One region of the Phyllobacterium sp. T2-21 genome, then DNA from elsewhere that is predicted to be linked to it. Evidence: predicted binding sites of a transcription regulator. Region 1 holds the regulator's gene; each other region holds the start of a gene.

The links. The regulator LexA, encoded in region 1, represses DNA repair genes until DNA is damaged. The targets are predictions, from matches to a motif close to TGTTCNNNNTGTGTTCNG.
Region 2: a site for LexA is predicted at 985-1,002, ahead of ACZ5FP_RS15775 (ATP-dependent helicase). Genes of this name have one in related genera too.
Region 3: a site for LexA is predicted at 1,250-1,267, ahead of ACZ5FP_RS04880 (DNA recombination protein RmuC). Genes of this name have one in related genera too.

The regions. Positions count from the first base shown of each region.
Region 1 is NZ_AP027912.1:2,295,669-2,297,937, reverse strand. It holds gene ACZ5FP_RS11505 (GNAT family N-acetyltransferase) at 1-329, opposite strand, end outside; gene lexA (transcriptional repressor LexA) at 518-1,237, shown strand; gene ACZ5FP_RS11495 (ComEC/Rec2 family competence protein) at 1,231-2,269, opposite strand, start outside.
Region 2 is NZ_AP027912.1:3,148,833-3,151,101, reverse strand. It holds gene ACZ5FP_RS15775 (ATP-dependent helicase) at 1-940, opposite strand, end outside; gene ACZ5FP_RS15770 (glucose/quinate/shikimate family membrane-bound PQQ-dependent dehydrogenase) at 1,184-2,269, shown strand, end outside.
Region 3 is NZ_AP027912.1:974,039-976,307, reverse strand. It holds gene ACZ5FP_RS04880 (DNA recombination protein RmuC) at 1-1,215, opposite strand, end outside; gene def (peptide deformylase) at 1,330-1,860, shown strand; gene fmt (methionyl-tRNA formyltransferase) at 1,870-2,269, shown strand, end outside.

The DNA.
Region 1 (2,269 bases):
TTTTCCTGCTGGGCAACGACACCATCAAGGCCGACGGTCTGTCCGGCAAATCCGCTCAGCACGTCCTGCCAGAGCGACCAGCCGAAACCCAGACCGCGCGATTGCGGACGCACCATGTAGAAACCGAGAAAGCCGTAGTCTCGCGCATAGCGGACCAGCGAGACCGCTGCCGTCAGCTCACCATTCACCTCAAGCACGTGATAGCCCTTGGGGTCCGCGGCCCAGAATGCATCCGCATCGTCCAACCCGGGGTTCCAGCCCTCGGCGGCCGCCCAGTCGATGATGCTGCCAAGATCCCGGCGCTCGGCGATTCGGATGAAAGCTGTCATGATATTGTGATATCCAGTTGGAAACCGGCGGAACAGTACCCTGAACGGGCGCATTTCTGCCCCCACAAGCTTCGTAACCAAGCTTCCAGCATTGCCGCAACGGAATATTAAGCACTTGTAGAACAATGCTGGAACAGATAGTGTTTGTTCTGGTTTTGTTTTTCCGATTCCCTGCTAAAGGATCGCCAATGCTCACGCGTAAACAACATGAACTTCTTCTCTTCATTCATGAGCGTCTGAAGGAGACGGGCATTCCGCCATCCTTCGACGAAATGAAGGATGCGCTGGATCTGGCCTCCAAATCCGGCATTCACCGGCTGATCACTGCGCTGGAAGAGCGCGGCTTCATTCGCCGGCTTGCGAACAGGGCGCGCGCGCTGGAAGTCCTGCGCCTGCCCGACTCCATCGCACCCGGCCTCAACAGCCAGAGAAAGTTCGAGCCGAGCGTCATCGAGGGCAGTCTCGGACGCAATGTTGCACCGCCGAAGCCGCAGCCGCGCGCCTCCAACGACATGGATATGCCTGCCAATGTCAGCATTCCGGTCATGGGCCGGATTGCCGCCGGTGTGCCGATTTCTGCGATCCAAAACCAAACCCACATGCTGAGCCTTCCGCCAGACATGATCGGCAGCGGCGAACATTATGCGCTTGAGGTCAAGGGCGACTCGATGATCGAAGCGGGCATTTTCGACGGCGATACCGTTGTCATCAAGCGCGGCGACACCGCGAGCCCCGGCGAAATCATCGTGGCGCTGGTCGATGACGAGGAGGCCACCCTCAAGCGGTTTCGCCGCAAGGGTGCCTCGATTGCCCTGGAAGCCGCCAACCCTGCCTACGAAACGCGGATTTTCGGACCGGACCGCGTGCGGGTGCAGGGCAAGCTCGTCGGCCTGATCCGCCGTTATTGACCGGCCGCCGCGTCCCGTTCAGCATTGTCCGGGACGCCTTCGGTCGCGTGGGCCTTGTGTGAACGCTCCGGCCGGTTGCGCGCCGCATTGGAGTGGATGCGGTACTTGTTCCAGGGTCGGTCCGGCGGACCGATCGCCCAGGTCAGGCGGGCCGACTGCACTCTTTGCTCCAGCGCTTCTCCGGCTTTCGATAGATTCGTCAGGTCACCCTGCCCTTGCCCGCCGGAACCGAACCGGATTTCGGCAGCACCGTTCAAGGCGAGATCACGGCGCGTGATCACCATCGGACCGGGAACGGGGCAACCGGTTTCCACACCGGCAAAGCCCAGCACGACAATATTCCCCTCGCTGCAGGCGGCGTTCCTTTGCGCGGGATCATCCGTATAGGCAATGACGAGACCGCCCGGTTCTCGCGCCAGACAGAGCTTTCCGGCGCATTCGAAGGCACCCTCCGCTGCCTTTTTGCCGATCCGCGCCGGTTTGACGATCTGTTCCAGCCCAAAGCCCTGCCGCCAGTTGTTCAACGTGAAGGCGCCGCCCTGCGGGCGATTGATCATCAATGCCGCGCCATTGCGCACACCGGCCAGCCGGCCATCCTCGGACAGGACGATATCCGGCGGCGCTGTGCGTGCCATGATCAGGACGGCCGCAGCAAACAGCGGCAGGCTGCACAGACGCAACCACGACGTCGTGAGAAGCAGGATCACAAGTGCCGCACTCATCAGGATCAGGCTCGGCTGCGGCATCGGACCAAGATTGCCCGAGGGCGAGAGTGCGGCAACGTGATGGGCGATGAACACCACCATCTCGATGCCGCGTTCCATGACGGCGAACGGCAGGAAATCCAGATCGAACGGCATCAGCAACAGCGCCAATACGGCGAAGGGCATGACCAGAACCGAGACCACGGGCAAGGCAAATGCGTTGCCGATCAGTCCGAGCGGTGCGGTATTGTTGAAATGATAGGCGGCAAAGATCGCACTGGCCGAACCGGCGACCAGGGATGTCAGCGCGACGTCAACGATGTGATCG
Region 2 (2,269 bases), 850 kb from region 1:
GCTCCAGGCGGATCACCACCGCGCCGGGAAAATCCTTCTCGAAGCGCAGGATATTGTCGACTTCCGCACCGCGCCAGCCATAGATCGACTGGTCGTCATCGCCGACGCAGCAGACATTCTTTGAGCCCTGCGCGATCAGGCGCAGCCACATGTACTGGGCTGTGTTGGTGTCCTGATACTCGTCGACGAGGATGTAGCGGAATTTGGCGTGATATTCCTTCAGCACATCCGGATAGGCGCGGAACATGCGGATGGGATGGCAGAGCAGGTCGCCGAAATCGCAGGCATTGAGCGTCTTCAGGCGGTTCTGATAGGCGGTATAGAGTTCGCGGCCCTTGCCATTGGCAAAGGCGCGGGCATCGCCCTCGGGGATTTCCGTAGGGCCGAGGCCCTTGTTCTTCCAGCCGTCGATCATCAGCGCGAACTGCTTGGCAGGCCAGCGTTTGTCGTCGAGCCCTTCGGCCTGAATGATCTGCTTGATCAGGCGGATGACATCATCCGTGTCGAGAATGGTGAAATCCGAGCGCAGGCCGACCAGTTCCGCATGGCGGCGCAGCAGCTTGACGCCGATGGAGTGGAACGTGCCGAGCCAGGGCATGCCTTCCACGGCACCGCCGACGAGAACGCCGATGCGCTCCTTCATCTCGCGCGCCGCCTTGTTGGTGAACGTCACCGCAAGAATCTGGCTGGGATAGGCCTTGCCGAGGGAGAGGATGTGGGCGATGCGCGAGGTCAGCACCCGTGTCTTGCCGGTTCCGGCACCGGCGAGAACCAGCACCGGCCCTTCGGTGGTTTCAACCGCAAGTCGCTGTTCCGGGTTGAGACCATTGAGATAGGGCGGCGCGCCGCGCGCCTGCATGGCGCGTGCGGCTATGCCCTGCGGCTGGCGAGGCGCATCAGGTTCATCGAAGAATGGTATATCGTCAGGCAATCCGGACATTTCACTCCAATGTAGTGATTCGGCATCGAAAAACCAGACCGATCCGATACAAAGCAAGAACATACAGCATTTAGCGCAGAGTTTCCCCTGAAACTTGCGATTGAAATTTGCAATCGTTGATATTGCGCCGTTCTGAATTAGGGCATACGCCTAGGTCAGAGAGGAATCTGGCAGCCGATGGCCCGTTCGCAGCCTCATGTCAGGACCATTCGATCTTGATTGAGCTTGGAAAGGATCCCTGCCATGGCAATCACTCTGACGGCTCTCCTTTTTCTGATCATCGCGGCTGCCCTGGGTGCGGGCGGCGTCTGGCTCGCCGTTCTCGGCGGCAGCTGGTACTACGTCATCGCTGCGCTCGCCTTTCTCGTCACATCCATTCTCCTCTTCCGGCGGCGCTCGGCCGCATTGCCGGTCTATGCGCTGCTGGTGATCGGCACGCTGGGCTGGGCCATCTGGGAAATCCGCTTCGACTGGTGGCAGCTGGCGCCGCGCGGCGGCGTGATCATCCTGCTCGGGCTCTGGCTCCTGACACCGTGGGTGCGCGGCCGGCTGACCCGTGCCGATGCCGGCTCTGCCTCTCTGGGGGCGGCGCCGCTCTGGCTGGCCGTTCTGGTGGCGCTCGGCGTTGCCGGCTATTCCATGACCCGGGACCCGCTCGATCTTCCCGGCCAGCTGAGCCGGGAGGCGGTGACCGCCACGCCCGATATCGGCGGCGTGGCCAATGACGACTGGCACTTCTATGGCCGCAGCCTCTACGGCCAGCGCTATTCGCCGCTGAAGCAGATCACGCCCGACAACGTCGCCAAGCTGCAGGTGGCCTGGACCTACCAGACCGGCGATGTGCGCCGCTCCACCGATATTCCGGAAACGACCTATCAGGTGACACCGCTCAAGGTGCGCGACACGCTCTATATCTGCACGCCGCACAACTTCGTCATTGCGCTCGATGCCGCCAGCGGCAAGGAAAAATGGCGCTTTGATCCGCAGGTGAAGGACAATGACGACCGGCAGCACCAGACCTGCCGCGGCGTGTCCTATTATGCCGATGCCACCGTCGCGGCCGGACAACCCTGCGCCGAGCGGGTCTATATGCCGACCGCCGATGCAAGGCTGATCGCGCTCGATGCGGCCAATGGCCAGGTCTGCCCGGCTTTTGGCGACAAGGGCACCATCCATCTGGAAACCGGCATGCCCTATAACCCCGCCGGGTACTACTATTCGACCTCGCCGCCGGTCATTGCCGCGGGCAAGATCATCGTCGGCGGCGCAGTCAATGACAATTATTCGATCCACGAACAGTCCGGCGTCATCCGCGCTTTCGATATCAAT
Region 3 (2,269 bases), 1.3 Mb from region 1:
TAGGCGCAACTGGCCTGTTGCCGATGCCGCTGAGCGGTTGGCATCCGGCCCCTTCGCGGGTTCGCCGGCCGCCGGATCGACGAACTCCAGCGCCTCGATCTTCTGGCCGCGCTTCGTCACCTTGCTGGACGAGACGAGAATATCGTCAATATCCTTGCTCGCCTGACCGAAATGCGTCTGCAGCCGCCGGACCCGGTCGTCCAGGCGCCCGACATCTTCCATCAGGCGGATCACCTCACCCTGGATGAGATGTGCCTGCTCGCGCATGCGCACATCCTTGAGCACCGCCTGAATGACCTGAATGGACAGCATCAGCAGCGACGGCGATACGATGACGATGCGCGAACGATGGGCTTTCTGCACAATGCCTTCGAAATTCTCGTGAATTTCGGCAAAGATGGATTCCGATGGGACAAAGAGAAATGCCGTATCCTGGGTTTCGCCATTGATCAGGTATTTCTCTGAGACATCGCGAATATGGATTTCGATATCCCGGCGAAACTGGGCAAGCGCCAGTTTCTTCGTATCCGGTGTCTCGGACTCGCGGATGGCGTTCCATGCTTCCAGCGGAAATTTGGCGTCGATGACCAGATTGGGGGCGCCATTCGGCATGCGGACGATACAATCCGGGCGGCTTCCATTGGAAAGCGTGGCCTGAAACTCATAGGCCCCTTGCGGCAAGCCATCGGCAATAATGGTTTCCATGCGCGCCTGACCGAAGGCGCCGCGCGTCTGCTTGTTGGCGAGGATCGCCTGCAGCTGGACAACCTGTCCGGCCAGCGACTGGATATTGTTCTGCGCGGTATCAATGACCGCCAGCCGCTCCTGCAATTTGGCCAGATTTTCGTGGGTTGACTGCGTCTGTTCCGTCATGGTCTGGCCGATACGGCTGGTCATGCCGTCGAGGCGTTCGCGGATCGACTGATTGAGCTCCGCCTGGCGCGAACCAAACAGTTCCGCCATGGTCTGCATGCGGCCCTGCATCTCCGACTGGCTCTTCAGTATCTCGGCCATCCGCACTTCCGCATCACGCGCACGGTCTTCCGCCTGGAATTCCGCGATCAGCCGTACCCGTGCCGAACGCCAGAGAGCAATCCCGCACAGGACAATGGCAAGTGCAACGATGACAGCCGCTATTACCAGCGCGGTACCGACCGATATCGACGTGGCACCGAGCTGAAACAGTGGCTGGTCGAGTGAATGTGATGTTTCCATGGGAAGCAGACTAACCGATTCGGATGGCAAATGTGAGATCAAAACGAGAACATTTTCACAAATGCCATTTATGCCGGGATTGACGGTTGAAAGCCGAGATATTAGGTGATGCTCATGTCTATCAAACCGCTTGTCATTCTTCCCGATCCGCTGTTGCGCCAGGTTTCCAAACCCGTGGAGCGCTTTGACGCCGATTTGCGCAAATTCTCCAACGACATGCTCGACACCATGTATGACGCGCCGGGGATCGGCCTCGCCGCCATTCAGGTGGCGGAACCGCTGCGCATGCTGGTAATCGACCTTGCCAAGGAAGACGAACCGAAGGCACCTCAGGTTTTCATCAACCCCGAGATTTTGTCGTCGAGCACCGAACGCAACGTCTATGAAGAAGGCTGCCTCTCCATTCCGGACTATTATGCGGAAGTGGAACGTCCGGCAAAAGTGCGCGTTGCCTATTTCGATATCGAAGGCAAGAAGCACGAGATCGAGGCTGACGGTTTGCTGGCAACCTGCCTTCAGCACGAGATCGACCACCTCAACGGCGTTCTGTTCATCGATTACATCTCGCGGCTCAAGCGTGAAATGGTGATGAAGAAGTTCAAGAAGCTTGCCAAGGATCGCGTTCCGAGCCGGCTGGCGGTGTAAGCCATGAGTCTGCGTATCGTCTTCATGGGAACCCCGGAATTCTCCGTGCCGGTTCTCAACGCGCTCATTGGCCAGGGCCATGAGATCGTCGCCGTCTACAGTCAGCCGCCGCGTCCGGCAGGCCGGCGCGGACTGGAACTGACCCCCTCGCCCGTTCATCGCAATGCCGAAGAATTCGGCATTGAAGTGCGCACGCCCAAAAGCCTTCGAAGCCCCGAGGAACAGCAGGCGTTCCGCGATCTCAATGCGGATGTTGCCATCGTGGTGGCTTACGGCCTGATCTTGCCCACCGCCATTCTCGAAGGCACGCGCCTTGGCTGCTACAACGGCCATGCCTCGCTTCTTCCGCGCTGGCGCGGCGCCGCACCGATCCAGCGGGCCATCATGGCGGGTGACAGCGAAACCGGCA